Regions from separate parts of the Allobosea sp. CCNWLY174 genome, predicted to be linked through region 1. Evidence: predicted binding sites of a transcription regulator. Region 1 holds the regulator's gene; the other holds the start of a gene.
What was found. The regulator PhoB, encoded in region 1, activates phosphate uptake and scavenging genes when phosphate is short. The targets are predictions, from matches to a motif close to TGTCATNNANCTGTCAT.
Positions count from the first base shown of each region.

Region 2: a site for PhoB is predicted at 4,712-4,728, ahead of olsB (l-ornithine N(alpha)-acyltransferase). Genes of this name have one in related genera too.

Region 1 is NZ_JBBBBQ010000010.1:143,214-151,913, reverse strand. Features, by position in the region: gene argF (ornithine carbamoyltransferase) at 1-572, opposite strand, end outside; gene V7S63_RS24045 (aspartate aminotransferase family protein) at 578-1,789, opposite strand; gene V7S63_RS24040 (GcrA family cell cycle regulator) at 2,450-2,998, shown strand; gene V7S63_RS24035 (YnfA family protein) at 3,076-3,396, shown strand; gene phoB (phosphate regulon transcriptional regulator PhoB) at 3,406-4,104, opposite strand; gene phoU (phosphate signaling complex protein PhoU) at 4,133-4,858, opposite strand; gene pstB (phosphate ABC transporter ATP-binding protein PstB) at 4,898-5,704, opposite strand; gene pstA (phosphate ABC transporter permease PstA) at 5,727-6,617, opposite strand; gene pstC (phosphate ABC transporter permease subunit PstC) at 6,633-7,604, opposite strand; gene pstS (phosphate ABC transporter substrate-binding protein PstS) at 7,779-8,700, opposite strand, start outside.
Region 2 is NZ_JBBBBQ010000008.1:1,095-9,794, forward strand. Features, by position in the region: tRNA gene V7S63_RS20795 (tRNA-Ser) at 190-279, opposite strand; gene V7S63_RS20800 (hypothetical protein) at 479-781, shown strand; gene V7S63_RS20805 (YifB family Mg chelatase-like AAA ATPase) at 937-2,475, shown strand; gene V7S63_RS20810 (response regulator) at 2,585-4,681, shown strand; gene olsB (l-ornithine N(alpha)-acyltransferase) at 4,807-5,763, shown strand; gene V7S63_RS20820 (SDR family oxidoreductase) at 5,770-6,636, opposite strand; gene queG (tRNA epoxyqueuosine(34) reductase QueG) at 6,633-7,871, opposite strand; gene V7S63_RS20830 (glutathione S-transferase family protein) at 7,769-8,461, opposite strand; gene V7S63_RS20835 (undecaprenyl-diphosphate phosphatase) at 8,700-8,700, shown strand, end outside.

The sequences.
Region 1 (8,700 bases):
GGCGCGAGCTCTTCGGGCGTCGCGATGGCGAGCTCGAAATCGAGCCGGCCGGCGGCATGGACCCAGGAGGTCAGGACGTTGTTGGTGTCACCGGTCCAGGCGATGCGCTTGCCCTTGATCGAGCCTTTGCGCTCCTCGAAGGTCATGACATCGGCCATGACCTGGCAGGGATGCTGGCGCTTGGTCAGGCCGTTGATCACCGGCACGGTGGCGTATTGCGCCATCTCGACCACGGCGTCGTGGTCGAGCATGCGGATCATGATCGCATCGACATAGCGCGAGAGCACGCGGGCGGTGTCGGCGATGGTCTCGCGCTCGCCGAGCTCGATCTCCTGGCCGGTCACCATCATCGGCGAGCCCCCGAGCTCGCGGATGCCGACGTCGAAGGAGACGCGGGTCCGCAGCGATGGCTGCTCGAAGATCATGGCGATGACCTTGCCTTCGAGCAGGCGGTCGGCAGCGGCCGCGGGCGTGCGCCGGCGGGCCTTGATGTCCTCGCCGGCCTTGAGGATGGAGCGGAGCTCTCCGGCCGAGAAATCCGAGAGATCGAGAAAGTGACGCGTCGCAGACATCATGCTCACTCCGCTGCCGGCCGGGCGAGCTCCGCCTCGACCGCGCCAGCCGCCTTGTCCAGCCGCGCCACCGCCTCGGCCACCTCGCTCTCGCCGATGATCAGCGGCGGCAGCAGGCGCACGACATTGTCGCCGGCCGCGACCACGAGCAGGCCGGCGGCCCGCGCCTGCGCGACGAAATCGGTGTTCGGGGTCTTGAGCTTGAGGCCGAGCATCAGCCCCTCGCCGCGGATCTCCTCGATCACCTGGGGATGCTGATCCTTGAGCTGGGCCAGCGACTGGCGCAGGCGCAAGGCCGTCTTCTGGACATGGTCGAGGAAGCCCGGCGCCAGGATGACGTCGAGCACGGCGTTGCCGACCGCCATGGCGAGCGGATTGCCGCCGAAGGTGGTGCCGTGGGTGCCGAGCGTCATGCCGGAGGCGGCCTCTTCGGTGGCGAGGCAGGCACCCATCGGGAAGCCACCGCCGATGCCCTTGGCGATCGACATGATGTCGGGAGCGACACCGGAATGCTCATAGGCGAAGAACTTGCCGGTGCGGCCGACGCCCGTCTGGATCTCGTCGAAGATCAGCATCAGCCCGTGCTCGTCACAGAGCTCGCGCAGCTGCTTGAGGACACGCATCGGCACCGAGCGCAGGCCACCTTCGCCCTGGATCGGCTCGATCATAAGCGCGGCGGTCTCCGGGCCGATCGCGGCCTTCAGCGCCGCCTCGTCGTCGAACGGCACCTGATCGAAGCCATCGACCTTCGGGCCGAAGCCGTCGATGTATTTCTGCTGGCCGCCGGCGGCAATGGTCGCGAGCGTGCGGCCATGGAAGGCGCCCTCGAAGGTGACGACCCGGAAGCGCTCCGGATGGCCTTTCGCGGCGTGGTACTTGCGCGCCATCTTGATGGCGCACTCGTTCGCCTCGGCGCCCGAATTGGTGAAGAAGACGCGTTCGGCGAAGGTCGCCTCGCAGAGCCGGCGGGCGAGCTTCTCGCCCTCGGGCATGGTGTAGAGATTGGACGTGTGCCAGATCCGCTGCGCCTGGGCGGTCAGCGCCTCGACCAGATGCGGATGGGCGTGCCCCAGCGAATTGACGGCGATGCCGGCGCCGAAATCGAGATAGCGGGTGCCGTCGGCGGTGATCGCCCAGGCGCCCTCGCCACGCTCGAGCGCGATCGGGGCCCGGGCATAGGTCGGCAGGAGAACGGAAGAAGCGGAAGCGGTGCTCATGGAGCAAAATCCTTGCGGCGAGACGGGAAAATAGCGCGGAATCTCAGGCCGGGAACGGCAGGATGGGACGCAAGGCGGCATGATGCCGGCACGATGCGACCCGCCGGCGACATTATCGTCGCTGGCCGCTCCCGCCGTCTCGTCGCGCGTCAAGCCGCATCAAAGGAAAATCCCGATCGCTCAAAAACATAAGCGCCGCCCTTGGGGGCGGCTGCGTCGCACGACTATGCAAAACCGGCCCGGCCCTGTCAATTCCGGCTGACTTGGAGCCCGTCCCCAACGGCTTCTCCCGCAAGCCGTTGGGGCAAAACGGTCTCCATTCCAAAAGTGGGAGACGGATTCACCGATCAGGGTATGCCACCCTGATCGGATCCGGCTCTCGCGGCAGCGTTGCCGAATAGACTCACTGTCCGGCCGTCTGCGGCGATTGGCTGGGGAAAAGCCGAATTACGATTCGGCGACTCTTGTGGCCGAGTCAGGCCATCTTGTATGGTCCTCTTCGTCAGATACGACATCTCGTGCGGCGTCTCCTGTATCGTCAGTTCCGGGCGTAACGGCTTCCGTTTTGTGACGGACGCTGCCGGTATCGGATTCCGCCATGATCTCTCCCTATGCCTCGCCGGCCCGCTGGCGAAGCATGACGAAGACAGGTGCAACCCCATGACCGAAGCCGGAGCCTGGACCGACGAACGCGTCGAACTGCTCAAGAAGCTCTGGAATGACGGCCTGAGCGCGAGCCAGATCGCCGCCGAGCTCGGCAGCGTCACGCGGAACGCCGTCATCGGGAAGGTTCACCGTCTCGGCCTGTCCGGCCGGGCCAAGAGCCCCGGTTCGGCCACGCCGCGCCCGCGCAAGCCGGCGGCCCGCCCGCCGAGCCATCCCGCCGGCCATCAGAACGGTGGCGCCGGGCTGACCCGCGGCAACACCGCGCTGGCACCGCAGTTCGCACCCGAAATCGCGACCGAAGCACAGGTCGAGCGCGCTCCGGCGCCGGCCGAGGACGTGGTCGTGCCGTTCTCCGAGCGGGTCACGATCATGGATCTGCGCGAGTATATGTGCCGCTGGCCGATGGGCGACCCGACCACGCCGGAGTTCCGCTTCTGCGGCGGCCGCAGCGCGACCGGCATGCCCTATTGCGCCTATCATGCCCGGATCGCCTACCAGCCGGCGGCCGACCGGCGCCGCGAGCGCAAGCCCGTCCGCGCCTGAGGCGGCGTAACCATCCAAAATCGGAAAAGCCGGCCCTCGTGGCCGGCTTTTTCATGGGCGAACCACGGGAGAGCGCCATGGCGACCTTCGCGACCTATGCCGCCGCGGCGCTGGCGGAGATCGCCGGCTGCTTCGCCTTCTGGGCCTGGCTCAAGCTCGGCAAGCCGGTCTGGTTGCTGCTGCCGGGCCTGGTATCGCTCGCGGCTTTCGCCTGGTTGCTGGCCCTGCTCGACAGTCCAGCCGCCGGGCGCACCTTCGCCGCCTATGGCGGCGTCTATATCGTGGCGTCGCTGGCCTGGATGGCGCTGGTCGAGAAGGTGCTACCAGATCGCTACGACCTGGCAGGCGCCGCGCTCTGCCTTGCCGGCGCAGCGGTGATCATCGCCGCGCCGCGCTGACAAAAGCGCTCAACTGCGGGCAAACGTCTCGTCGAAGGCGTAGCCGGCGCCGCGCACCGTGCGCAGCGGGTCCTTGGCATTGGCCGGCGTGATCGCCTTGCGCAGGCGCCCGACATGAACGTCGACGGTGCGTTCGTCGATATAGACGTCGCGACCCCAGACGGCGTCGAGCAGTTGCGCCCGGGAATAGACCCGGCCCGGGGCCTGCATCAGGAATTCGAGCAGGCGGAACTCGGTCGGGCCGAGATGCAATTCGGCGCCGGCGCGGCGGACGCGCCGGGTGGTGCGGTCGAGCTCGAGATCGCCGGCAGCGAGCAGACCGGCGACATGGCCGGGCTTGGCGCGGCGCAGCAGCGCCTGGATGCGGGCGATCAGTTCGGGCAGCGAGAACGGCTTGACGACATAGTCGTCGGCGCCGGTGGCAAGGCCGCGGACCCGCTCTGTCTCCTCGCCGCGGGCGGTCAGCATGATGATCGGCACGCGCTCGGTGTCGCGCCGGGTACGCAGGCGCCGGCAGAGCTCGATGCCGGAGAGGCCGGGCAGCATCCAGTCGAGCAGGACGAGGTCGGGCGTATGGTCGCGCAGGTGCAGTTCGGCGTCGTCGCCGCGCGCCACGCTGTCGACCTCGAAGCCCTCGGCCTCGAGATTGTAGCGCAGCAGCAAGGTGAGCGGCTCCTCGTCCTCGACGATCAGGATGCGTGCGGGCATGTCAGCGTCCGTTCAAGCGCCCGCCGGTTCAGCCATTGGCCGCCGGCAGGTCGACGAGGATGTTGGTGGTGTCGAGCTTCGGCCGGGTCTCGTCGATCGACTGGCCGGTGACGAGATAGTGGATGGTCTCGGCGATGTTGGTGGTATGGTCGCCGATGCGCTCGACGTTCTTGGCGCAGAACAGCAGATGCGTGCAGAAGGTGATGTTGCGCGGGTCCTCCATCATATAGGTCAGGAGCTCGCGGAACAGCGAGGTGTAGAGCGCGTCGATCTCGTCGTCGCGGCGCCAGACATCCATCGCCTTCTGCTCGTTGCTGGCGGCATAGGCGTCGAGCACGTCCTTGAGCTGGGCCTGGACCAGGCGGCTCATATGCTCGAGGCCGACGACGGCGCGATGCGGCGGCGAGAACTGGCCGGAGATCGCGACGGCGCGCTTGGCGATGTTCTTGGCGAGGTCGCCGACGCGCTCGATGTCGGCGGCGATGCGGATTGCCGAGATCAGCTCGCGCAGGTCGTTCGCCAGCGGCTGGCGGCGAGCGATGGTCAGCACCGCCTTTTCCTCGACCTCGCGCTGGAGATTGTCGAGGCGCTGGTCGGCGCTGATGATTTTCTGGGCGAGCGCGGTGTCGCGGCGCACCAGAGCCACGGTGGAGTCGCCGAGCATGCGCTCGGACATGCCGCCCATCTCGGCGAGGCTGCGGCGCAGGCCCTCGAGATCGGCATCGTAGGAGCGGACGATATGTTGATCCGACATCGGGCGTATCCTTCGAGTCTGGCCGGCGCTTTCAGAACGTCAGCCGAAGCGGCCGGTGACGTAGTCCTGCGTCTGCTTCTTGTGCGGGTTCATGAAGATCGTGTTGGTCGCGTCGAACTCGATCACCTCGCCCAGATACATGAAGGCGGTATACTGCGAGATGCGCGCCGCCTGCTGCATGTTGTGGGTGACGATGACGATGGTGAAGTCGGTCTTGAGCTGCTCGAGCAGGTCCTCGATCTTGCCGGTCGAGATCGGGTCGAGCGCCGAGGTCGGCTCGTCGAACAGGATGACCTCGGGCTTCTGGGCGATGGTGCGGGCGATGCAGAGGCGCTGCTGCTGGCCGCCCGAAAGGCCCATGCCGGAGCTCTTCAGCTTGTCCTTGACCTCGTCCCAAAGCGCGGCGCGGCGCAAGGCGCCCTCGACACGGTCATCGAGCTCCGACTTCGGCGGCTTCTCGTAGAGACGGATGCCAAAGGCGACATTGTCGTAGATCGACATCGGGAACGGCGTCGGCTTCTGGAAGACCATGCCGATGCGCGAGCGCAATTCGTTCACGTCGATGTCGTTCGAGATGATGTTGCGGCCGTCGAGCAGGATCTCGCCGGTCGCCTTCTGCTCGGGATAGAGCGAGTAGATCCGGTTGAAGATGCGCAGCAGGGTCGACTTGCCGCAGCCCGAGGGGCCGATCAGCGCCGTGACGTGCCGGTCGCGGAAGTCGAGGTTGATGTTCTTCAGCGCCTTGTGCTCGCCGTAGTAGAAATCGAGGTTCTTCACGGCGATGCGGACGGGCGCTTCGGCATCCAGCGTCTGCGGGCTCAGTTCGAGGGTCGAAAGCATCTGCATGGTCCTTCCGATCGGACGCTATTCACTTGCCGCCGCGCACGATGCGCCGGGCGATGAGGGAAAGCACGAGGATTGAGACGGTGATGATCAGCGATCCCGCCCAAGCGAGCTGCTGCCAGTTCTCGTAAGGGGCCGACGCGAACTGGTAGATCGTCACCGGCAGGTTGGAGACGCCGCCGAGCAGCGTCGGCGAGAACCAGAAGCTGTTGTTGAGCGCGGTGAAGATCAGCGGCGCGGTCTCGCCGGCGATACGGGCGAGGGCCAGGAGGATGCCGGTGACCATGCCGGACTTGGCGGCACGCCAGGTGATCGAGGTGATCACGACCGAGGGCGGCGCGCCAAGCGCCGAGCCGGCCTCGCGCAACGGGCCGGGCACCAGGCGCAGCATGTCCTCGGTGGTGCGCACGATCACCGGGATCGCGATGATGCCGAGCGCGACGCCGCCGGCCCAGCCGGAATAGCCCCCGAGCGGCTCGACCAGGATGACGTAGACGAACAGGCCGATCAGGATCGACGGCGCCGAGAGCAGGATGTCGTTGATGAAGCGGATCAGGTCGGCGAGCTTCGAGCCTTTGCCGTATTCGGCCAGATAGGTGCCGGCGAGCACGCCGATCGGCGTCGCCACTGCGATGCCGAGGAAGGTCAGCACCAGCGAGCCGACGATGGCGTTGGCGAGGCCGCCGCCCTCTGAACCCGGGCCTGGCATGGTCTCGGTGAAGGTCGCGGCGGAGAGCCCGCCAAGGCCCTTCACGACCAGCATGCCGAGGATCCAGAACAGCACCGAGATCGCAAGCAATGTGAAGCCTGTCGCGATGATCTTCATCGCGCGGTCGGCGACCCGGCGCGACTGGCGTACCCGGCCCCAGGTTGCAGGGGGCAGCGCGCGAGCGGTTGAGGGCGTGGCGAGGCTCATGGTCTTTCCGTTCGCTCAGAAGGATTTGACCCGCGCGACCAGGATGCGCGCGATCACCAGGACGACGAAGGTAACGAAGAACAGGATGCAGCCGAGCGCGATCAGCGCATTGAGCTGCAGGCCAATCGCCTCGTTGAACTCGTTGGCGATACGCGAGGCGATGGTCGAGCCGGGATCCATGATCGAGGCCGAGAGCCGGTTGGCGTTGCCGACGACGAAGGTAACCGCCATGGTCTCGCCGAGCGCGCGGCCGAGGCCAAGCATGATCGCGCCGATGATCGAGACACCGGCCTGCGGGACGAGAACATGCCGCACCACCTCCCAGGTCGTGGCGCCGATGCCATAGGCGCTCTCGCGCAGAACCGAGGGGATCTGGTCGAGCATGTCGCGCACGATCGAGGCGATGAATGGGATGATCATGAACGCCAGGATGATGCCCGCCGACAGGATACCGAGGCCCGACGGGGAGGCGGCGTAGAGGATCGTGCCGACGATCGGCATGCCCTCGACGATGCGTGAGACCGGCTGCTGCACATAGGCCGCGAACAGCGGCACGAAGACGAACAGGCCCCACATGCCATAGATGATCGATGGCACGGCGGCGAGCAGCTCGATCGCGGTCGAGACCGGCCGCTTGAACCAGGGCGGAGCGAGCTGCGTCAGGAAGACTGCGATGCCAAGCGACAAGGGGACGCCGATCAGCAGTGCGAGAAAGGCTGTCGAGAGCGTACCGACAATGGCTGGCCAGGCGCCGTACTGATCGTTCTGCGTGTCCCAGACGCTGGAGGTGATGAAGCCCAGGCCCATCTCGCGAAAGGCCGGCCAGCCGCCGATGATCATCGAAAGCATGATGCCGGCGAGCAGCACAAGCACGAACAAGGCCGACAGGAGGCTGGCGTTGCGGAAGACGATATCGAAGGTGCCCTTCGGAGTCTTGCGCTGAGCGCCAGCGGCCGGAAGGCTCATAGGATCTGTCACGGCTGTCATCCGTGGAACTCCGGTCTAAGCCAGCAATCGCAGGCAACAAGATTAAGAACGATCGTTTCTCTGGATCGAACCTTCATCCCGAGCAGCGGACAATGAGCACCGCTGCTCGGGATGAAGGTCGAGTGAGAGGCGAAGCGGGGGATGCTCCCCGCTTCGCCATGTCGTTGTAATCGCTCAGAAGACCGGCTTGCTGGAGGCGTCGGTGATACCCTTCCAGCTGGCGCGGATCTGGTCCTTCACGTTCGCGGGCATCGGCACGTATTCGAGATCGACCGCGAGCTTGTCGCCGTTCTTGTAGGCCCAGTCGAAGAAGGCCAGCGCAGCCTTGGACTGCTCGGGCTTCTCGGCCTTCTTGTGCATCAGGATGAAGGTCGCCGAGGTGATCGGCCACGCCTTCTCGCCGGGCTGGTTGTTGATGATGATGCCGAAACCGGGCGCTTCATTCCAGTTGGCGTTGGCCGCCGCGGCCTGGAAGGACTCGGTCTCCGGCACCGGGAACTTGCCGTCACGGTTCTGGACGAGGCCGTAGGCGAGCTTGTTCTGCTTGGCGTAAGCGTATTCGACATAGCCGATCGAGTTGGCGATCTGCTTGACCGAGGCCGAGACGCCCTCATTGCCCTTGCCGCCGATGCCGACCGGGAACTGCACCGAGGTGTTGGCGCCAATCTTCGACTTCCACTCAGGCGAGACGCGCGAGAGATAATCGGTCCAGACGAAGGTCGTGCCCGAACCGTCGGAACGATAGACCACGGTAATGTTGGCGTCGGGCAGCTTCACATCCGGGTTCAGGGCGGTGAGCTTGGGGTCGTTCCACTTCTTGATGTTGCCCTGGTAGATGTCCGACAGGATCGGACCCGAGAACTTGATCTGGCGAGCCTCGACGCCGGCGATGTTGATCGCCGGGACGAGCGCACCCATCACGGCCGGGAACTGCAGCAGGCCGTCCTTGTCCAGGTCCTCGCCCTTCAGCGGCATGTCGGAGGCGCCGAAATCGACGGTCTTCGACTTGATCTGGCGGATGCCGCCGCCCGAGCCGATCGACTGGTAATTCAGACCGATGCCGGTATCCTTCTTATAAGCTTCGGCCCATTTGGCG
Region 2 (8,700 bases), on a different contig from region 1:
CACCCCCCTCGTCATAGCCCGCTTAAGGACTGCGCGCGAAAACCACTGCTCAAACGGCAAAATCAAACAGAACCTACGCCGTTAGGCGCAGGCATTTTCTCAAAGATTGGGCTTTTGTAGGTGATTTTGTGAGTCGAATGCGGGGGGCATCAAAATTTATGAGCAAGATCAAAAATTTACATGAAAATATGGCGGACAGGGCGGGATTCGAACCCGCGATACGGTTTCCCGTATACACACTTTCCAGGCGTGCGCCTTCAACCACTCGGCCACCTGTCCGGCGCGCTGCTTATGGCGTCCACGCGCGCGACTTTCAAGGCCTAAAGCCGCAGGCCGCACAGGGTTGCGTGCAATTGTCCTTTGCCGTTGCATGATCGCGGGCGAGGAGACACATGCAGATGCGCCGGTGCGGCCGATCGAGGCTCTCGCGGCGCCGGCTGTGGCGGGAATGGGGGAAGGCTTGCGGGTTCTCGTCAGGATGCTGGGCTACCTTCTCGTCGCCGGCGGCTTCGTCGCGCTGCTCACCGATGGCGCGCGCTCGATCGCCAATTCGGCCCTGCGCTTCACGCCGCTCGGCGAGACCGCGCTGACGTTTCTCGGCGAGCGCTTCCGTCAGCTGCAGCCCGCGGTCGAGCGCAATCTCCATCCCATGCTCTGGGACCCGGTGCTGGTCCATCTGCTGCAGGTGCCGACCGCAGCGGCCGGATTGCTGCTCGGCTTCCTCCTGCTCTGGCTCGGTGCGGCGCCCAAATCCGTGATCGGCATCGTCACGCGACGGTGAGCATCCTGATGAGCCGTGTCGCCGTGGGCCCGTCCTCGTGCGGCAGTCGATCGTTCGCATCGAACGTGCGATGGGGCTTGTAAGTTCCCCATATGTTCTTGCAACCCTGGCGCGCTTCCGCTAGCGTCACTGCGCGGAGCTGGGGTGGGCTTGGAATGGTGACGCGGGTCGCGACGGTAGCGTTCGAAGGCATCGAGGCGCGCGCCGTCGATGTGCAGGTCCAGGTCACGCCGGGTGGCGTCGCCTTCATCCTCGTGGGCCTGCCGGACAAGGCGGTCGGCGAGAGCAAGGAGCGCGTCCGTGCCGCGCTGATCGCGTCGGGGCTGGCGCTGCCGGCCAAGCGCATCACGGTCAACCTCGCCCCGGCCGACCTGCCGAAGGAAGGCAGCCATTACGATCTGCCGATCGCGCTGGGGGTCATGGCGGCGATCGGCGCGATCCCGGCTGACGCGCTCGCCGGCTACACCGTACTTGGCGAACTCGCCCTCGACGGCTCGATCACCCCGGTTGCCGGGGTGCTGCCGGCCGCGATCGCAGCCTATGGCCGAGGGCAGGGGCTGATCTGCCCCGCCGCCAGCGGGCCGGAAGCGGCCTGGGCGGCCCGCGATCTGGATATCCTCGCGCCGCGTTCGCTGATCCAGCTCGCCAACCATTTCAAGGGCACGCAGGTGATGGCGCGGCCGCAGCCCGCCGTCGCCCGCCAGGGCGGGCCGCTGCCCGACCTGCGCGACATCAAAGGCCAGGAGAGCGCCAAGCGCGTCCTCGAGATCGCAGCCGCCGGCGGCCACAATCTCCTGATGAACGGGCCGCCCGGCGCCGGCAAGTCGATGCTGGCGAGCCGCCTGCCCTCGATCCTGCCGCCGCTCGATCCGCGCGAGTTGCTGGAGGTCTCGATGGTGCTTTCGGTCGCCGGCCATCTCGCCGATGGCGAGTTGACGGACCGGCGCCCCTTCCGCGCCCCGCATCATTCGGCCTCGATGGCCGCGCTCGTCGGTGGAGGCCAGCAGGCCCGGCCCGGCGAAATCTCGCTCGCCCATCACGGCGTGCTCTTCCTCGACGAATTACCGGAGTTCCAGGCGCACGCGCTCGATGCGCTGCGCCAGCCGATGGAGACCGGCGAGGTGCTGATCTCGCGTGCCAACCACCGCACCGTATACCCCGCGAATTTCCAGCTGATCGCCGCGATGAATCCCTGCCGCTGCGGCAAGGCGACCGAGCCCGGCTATGCCTGCCACACCCGGCCCAATGAGCGATGCATGGCGAGTTATCAGGCGAAGATTTCTGGCCCGATGCTCGACCGGATCGACATCACCATCGAGGTGCCGGCGCTGACGGCGGCCGACCTCATCCTGCCGGCTGCGTCCGAAGGTTCGGCCGAGGTCGCGGGCCGCGTGTCGGCCGCCCGGGCCCGCCAGTCGGTTCGCTACGCTGCGCTGGGGCTGGCGGGCGGTACGACCAATGCCCGCTGTCCGGCCGCGCTGCTGGACGAGGTGGCACGACCGGATGCGGCCGGGCTCGCGCTGCTGCGCAGCGCCGCCGATGCGATGCGGCTTACGGCGCGCGGCTACCACCGCGTGCTCAGGGTCGCGCGGACGCTCGCCGATCTCGACGGGGATAGCGGGGTCGGGCGCATCCATCTCGCCGAGGCGCTGTCCTATCGCTCGCGCATCGACCAGGCGGCACAGGCCGCCTGATCAGGGATTGCCGCCTGATGAAAGGTTAATGAAGCCGTTCAAACCAACCGGGCATCCTCGCGGATAGGGCGAACCCTTTCTCAAGAGGGGCCGTGATAGATGGTCGGGCATGATCGAGCTGCCGTCTCTCCTCATTCTGTTGACCGGCGCCGCCATTGCCTTGGCGATCGCCTGTGCCATCGTGGCGATCAGGCTGCTGCGGGAGCGCCGCCAGGTGACCCGGCAGGCGAGGGCGCTGACGGCCGATGTCGAGAAGCTGAGCGACCGGCTCTGGGTGCTTGCCGACAGCGAGGAACGCTATCGCAGCCTGATCGAGGCACAAGGCGATCTGATCGTGCGCCGCAGCGAGGGCCGGATCATCTACGCCAACGCCGCCTATGCGGCGCTGATCGGCAAGAGCGAAACCGAGGCCGTCGGCAGCGTCGAACAGCCGCGCGTGCGCAGCGCTCGGCCGGCGCAGATGCTGCCGGGCGGAGCCCGCGTCGTCGACGAATGCATCGAGACGCAAGAAGGCGAACGCTGGCTCTCCTGGGTCGAGACGGTCGTCCCGGTCGCAGCCGGCCAGACCGTGCTGCAGCGGGTCGGCCGCGAGATCAGCGGGCGCATCGCAGCTGAAACGGCGCTTGAGGAAGCGCGCAGCCGGGCCGAGGAGGCGAGCGCCGCCAAGTCGCGCTTCCTGGCGACCGTGAGCCATGAATTCCGCACTCCGCTCAACGGCATCCTCGGGATGGCCGACCTGCTCGGCGACACCAGGCTCGACCCGGAACAGGCGACCTATGTCAAGGCGCTCAGAAGCTCGGGCGAGGCGCTGCTCGGGCTCGTCGACGACATCCTCGACTTCGCCAAGGTCGAGGCCGGAAAGCTCGAACTTGCCGATGCGCCGTTCGATCCAGCCGCGCTGATCGAGGACGTCACCGAGCTGATGGCGCCGCGCGCCCAGGCCAAGGGCATCGAGATCTCCACTTTGCTCGGGCCCGCCCTGTCGGGACAACTCGTCGGCGACGCGGAGCGCCTGCGCCAGATTCTGCTCAATCTCGTCGGCAATGCCGTGAAGTTCACGCAAGCGGGCGGCGTCGGCATCGAGGCGGATGCCGTCGCCGGTCAGTTCGTCGTCGCCATCGCCGATACGGGGCCGGGGATTCCGGCCGAGCGCCTCGCCACGATCTTCGAGGAGTTCGAGCAGGGCGGCATGACCGGCCATCGCGACCAGGCCGGTACCGGTCTCGGCCTCGCCATCGCCCGCCGGCTCGCCCGCGCCATGGGCGGTGAGATCGAAGCCGGGAATCGCGCGGAGGGCGGCGCATTGTTCCGGCTGGTTCTGCCGTTACGAGCCGGCACAGCCCAAATCGCGTCTCCGGCCTCCCCGAACTGGCAGGGTCGGCGCATCCTGGTCGCATCCTCGGCGCCGTTCAGCGCGGCCCATATCGCCGCCTGCCTCGAACGGACGGGCGCGCAGGTTCTGCGGGCCGGCGATCATGCTCGGGCCCTCGCGGCGCTTGCCGGCGATTCGGCCCTGTCCGCGGTGCTGATCGATCGCAATCTTCCGGGCGGCGAGGTCGAGGCGGTGGCGGCCGCGGCGCGACGCGCCGGCGTAGCCGATATCGTGATCATCTTGGCGCCGGCCGAGCGCCGCAGCTTCGGCTCCCCCTATGCCGCCGGCTTCAGCGGCTTCCTCGTCAAGCCGGTTCGGGCGCGCTCGCTGCAGGCGCGGCTCGACCCGGTCGAGCGGCTGCAGCACGCAGTCGCGACGGCGCCGGCCGGCGACGCGTCGGCGGAGCAGCCTGTCGCCGGCTTGCGGGTCCTCGTCGCCGAGGACAACGAGATCAACGCGCTTCTGTTGACTCGCACGTTGGAGCGGCTCGGCTGCATTGCGGTCTGGGCGCGTGATGGCGGCGAGGCTGTCCGCCTGGCCGAAGAGGCCCGCGCCGGCCGGTCGCCAGGGTTCGATCTCGCCTTGCTCGATGTCCGCATGCCGGTGCTGGACGGGCTCGCCGTCGCCCGGAACATCCGTGCGGCCGAGAAGGCGCAGGGCCTCGCCCGGCTGCCGATCGTCGCCGTCAGCGCCAACACGGCGGAGGATGACAGGCGTGAGGCGCTCGCCGCCGGCATGGATGATTGTCTGGCTAAGCCCCTGTCACGCGATCAGCTGCGTGGCTGGATCGAGCGGCTTTCGCAGCTGCGAACGGGCGAGATGCTGTCGGCCTGAGCCTCGGTTTGCTCTCCGGGCGGTTGGCTTCGTCATCACAGTGACGTAGTTTTGTCGCGATCCCGTAAGACGGTCGGCGCAGAGCTGTCATGCGCCGATCCGAGATCGCAGGGGCCAGACCGTCTATGACGCACGACGTTTTTCAGGGTGCCCGTCAGCCGGCAAAGCAGAAGCTGGCCGGCCAGGCCCTGTTGCAGCGTTTCTCCCCCTCGAGCCTGCTGGCTGCCGGCAAGCAGCTCGGCGGCTTCGCCTTCCCCGGCGCTGACGCTCTGTCCGGCACGCTCGGCCGCTCCGGCGCGCTCGAGGTCCGGTTGGCGCGTGGCCCGCGCGAGATCTGGCGGGCCCAGCGCCTGCGCTACCGTGTGTTCTATCAGGAGATGTCGGCCAAGCCCGATGTCGTCTCGCGCATGTTCCGCCGCGACGCCGATCGATTCGACGCCGTCTGCGATCATCTCCTCGTCATCGACCATGCCGCGCGTGGTCGCTTCGGCGGGATCAGGCCCAAGGTCGTCGGCACCTACCGGCTGATGCGCGAGCAGGCCGTGGCCAGGCTCGGCGGTTTCTACACCCAGTCCGAATTCGACATCGCGCCGCTGCTGGCGCGCCATCCCGAGATGCGCTTCCTGGAGCTCGGCCGCTCCTGCGTGCTGAAGCCCTATCGCACCAAGAAGACGGTCGAGCTGCTCTGGCATGGCATCTGGGCCTATTGCCGGCATCACCGCATCGACGCGATGTTCGGCTGCGCCAGCCTGGACGGCACCGACCCCGACATGCTGGCGCTGCCGCTGAGCTTCATCCACCATCACGCCACCGCCCAGGGCGACTGGCGCGTCGTGGCCCAGCCCGATCGGCATGTGGCGATGGATCGCCTCCCGGCCGGCATGATCGACGCCAAGCTCGCGCTGAAATGCTTGCCGCCGCTGGTGAAGGGCTATCTGCGCCTCGGTGCCCGCTTCGGCGCGGGTGCTGTAGTCGACAAGCAATTCGGCACCACCGACGTGCTGGTCATCCTGCCGGTTTCTGCGATCGACCGGCGCTATATCGAGTATCTCGACGGCGACGCCGGGCGCTACGCCGCCTGAGCGCGATCACTCGCCGGATGCGGCGAGGTCGCGCAGCGCCTGCCGGAACTCCGGATAGCGGAAGGCATAGCCGAGTTCGCGCTTCACCAGCGCGTTCGAGACGCGCTTGTTCTCGCCGTAGAAACTCGCGGCCATCGGCGACAGCTTCGCGGGGTCGAACGGAGTTTCCGGCGGCGGAGCGAGCCCGGCGACCTCGGCAGCGAAGCTGACGACATCCTGCGGCGGTGCCGGCTCGTCATCGGTGACGTTGTAGATCGCTCCGGCGCGCGGCGCCTCGATCGAGGCCATCAGTATGCCGGCAATGTCGTCGACATGGATGCGGTTGAAGACCTGACCGGGCTTGACCAGGCGGTTGGCGGTGCCGGCCCGCAATTTGGTGATCGGGCTGCGGCCCGGGCCGTAAATGCCAGACAGGCGGAAAATCTGCACCGGCTTGCCGCTGCGCTCGCCGAAGGTGAGCCAGTCCTGCTCGATCTCCAGCCGCTGGCGTGAGCGCCGGCTGGTGGGTCGGCATTCGGCCGTCTCGTCGATCCAGGCGCCGCCATGGTCGCCATAGACCCCGATGGTCGAGAGATAGCCGATCCAGCGCAGCTTCTCGGCCGCGGCCAGCTTGTCGGCGAGCGCGCCGAGCACCGGATCGCCGCTCTCGTCAGGCTGGGCCGAGACCAGCACCGCGTCTGCATCCGCAACGAGCTTTGCCAGGGGTGTCGAGACCGCAAAACCGCCGAAGACCAGAGTGTGCAGGCCTTTCCTGCTGAGTTCGCCGGCCTTTTCGGCCGAGCGCACCGTTCCGGTGACCTCCCAGCCCTTCGCCAAGGCGGCGCGCGCGAAGAACCCGGCGGAATAGCCGAGGCCGAAGATGACGAGCTTCATGCGGGTTCCAGTTGGTTCGGAAAAGGCTGAGCCCATTCGGTCCTGACCTTGGGGTCGGTTTCCCGCGCGAGGCGGGCCGGCGCGAGTTCCGCGGCGCGGCTGGGCACGAGCTGCCAAAGCGCCCAGGCCGCCATCGCCCTCACCAAAGACGAGGGATCGTCGAGCAGGGCTTCGGCATTTGCGGCCAGTGCCGGATCGCCGCTGTTGCCGATCGCAATCAGGACATTGCGGATGAACCGGTCGCGGCCGGTGCGCTTGACCGGCGTGCCGGCGAAGAGCGCGCGGAAGGCGGCGTCATCGAGCCCGGCGAGATCGGCCAGCGGCAACGCGTCGAGCTCGCCCTTGAGCGCCAGGCGCGTCTCATGCGAGGCGTCCGCGAACTTGTTCCAGGGGCAGACGGCGAGGCAGTCGTCGCAGCCGAAGACGCGGTTGCCGATGCCTTCACGGAATTCTGCGTCGATATGGCCCTGATGCTCGATGGTGAGATAGGCGATGCACCGGCGCGAATCGAGCTGATAGGGCGCCGGGAAGGCCTTGGTCGGGCAGATGTCGAGGCAGCGCGTGCAGGAGCCGCAACGGTCGCGCTCCGGCTCGTCCGGAGGCAAGTCCGCGCTCGTGTAGATCGCGCCCAGGAAGAGCCAGGCGCCGTGCTGGCGCGAGACCAGCACCGTCTGCTTGCCCTGCCAGCCGAGGCCCGCTGCCTGGGCCAGCGGCTTTTCCATCACTGGGGCGGTGTCGACGAAGACCTTGACCTCGGCGTCGCCTCGCGCCGCCAGCACGCCGGCGATGCTCTTCAGCTTGCCCTTGATCACATCGTGATAGTCGCGCCGGCGGGCGTAGAGCGAGATGGCGCCGCGGTCGCGCTGCGCCAGGACGGCGAGCGGGTCGCCTTCGCCCGCATAGCTCATGCCGAGCATGACGATCGAACGCGCCGCCGGCCACAGGGTCGCCGGATCGGCGCGCTCCGCCGTGCGCTCGGTCAGCCAGGTCATGTCGCCGTGATGGCCGGCCTCCAGCCAGCCGGCGAGGCGGGCGGGCGCTTCGGGAATGGCGTCGACCGAGGCGACGCGCAGCACCGAGAACCCCTCGGCCTTGGCGCGCGCGGCGATCGCAGCCTTGAGCTTGTCGGGGCTCAGAAGTCCAGGTCGTCGTAATGGGCGGAGGGGGCCATGCCGGGAATCCGGTCGCTCAGCAGCGGCCGGAAGCTCGGTCTGGACTTGATCCTCGCATACCATGCGCGGGCGGCCTCATCCTCGTCCCAGGGCACGTCGCCGAGATAGTCGACGCAGGAGAGATGCGCCGCCGCGGCAAGATCGGCATAGCTCAGAATGTCGCCGGCGAGCCAGTTCCGTTTCGCCGTCAGCCAGGCGATGTAGCGCAGATGATAGCGCACATTGCCGCGCGCCGCGCGGATCGCGCTCATTTCCGGCGGGCCGCCGCCCTCGTCCCGGCTCATGAAGCGCTTCATCACCTTCTCCAGCACTAGCGGAGCGGTGATTTCCTCGTTGAACTTGATGTTGAACCAGTCGAGCAGCCGGCGCACCTCGATCCGCCCGCCCGGGCCTTCCGGCAGCAGGCGCCGTTCGGCCAGCGCGAGCCCGCGGGTCTCGTCGAGATATTCGGCGATCGGTCCGGGGCCGGGCACGACGAGCCCGCTATCCTCGCGCAGCACCGGCGTCGTCCCGGCGGGATTGAGCTCGAGGAACTCGCGCCGCCGTTCCCAGACGCGCTCTTCGACCAACGTGGCGTCGAGGCCGAACTCGCCCAGTGCGAGCCGGATGAAGCGCGAATGCGGGCAAAGCGCATAATGGTGAAGCGTGGCCATCGATTGCTGGAACTGAGGACGGTTCGGGTGAGGTAGGCCGGCGCTGATGCAGCGCAATAGAGCGCCCCCGTATAGGCCTGCCGGCTAAGCCTAACAACCCGGGACGGGGTGAAGTGGCGGATTGCGCAGAAATCCTTCCCGGTCTGGTAACCAATTTGCAAAGACCCTGCGCCATAGCTTTAACGCGTTCGGCTCAGCTTTGTTGCGCCGCACCAGCAAGGCTCGGAAGGACCCTCCCA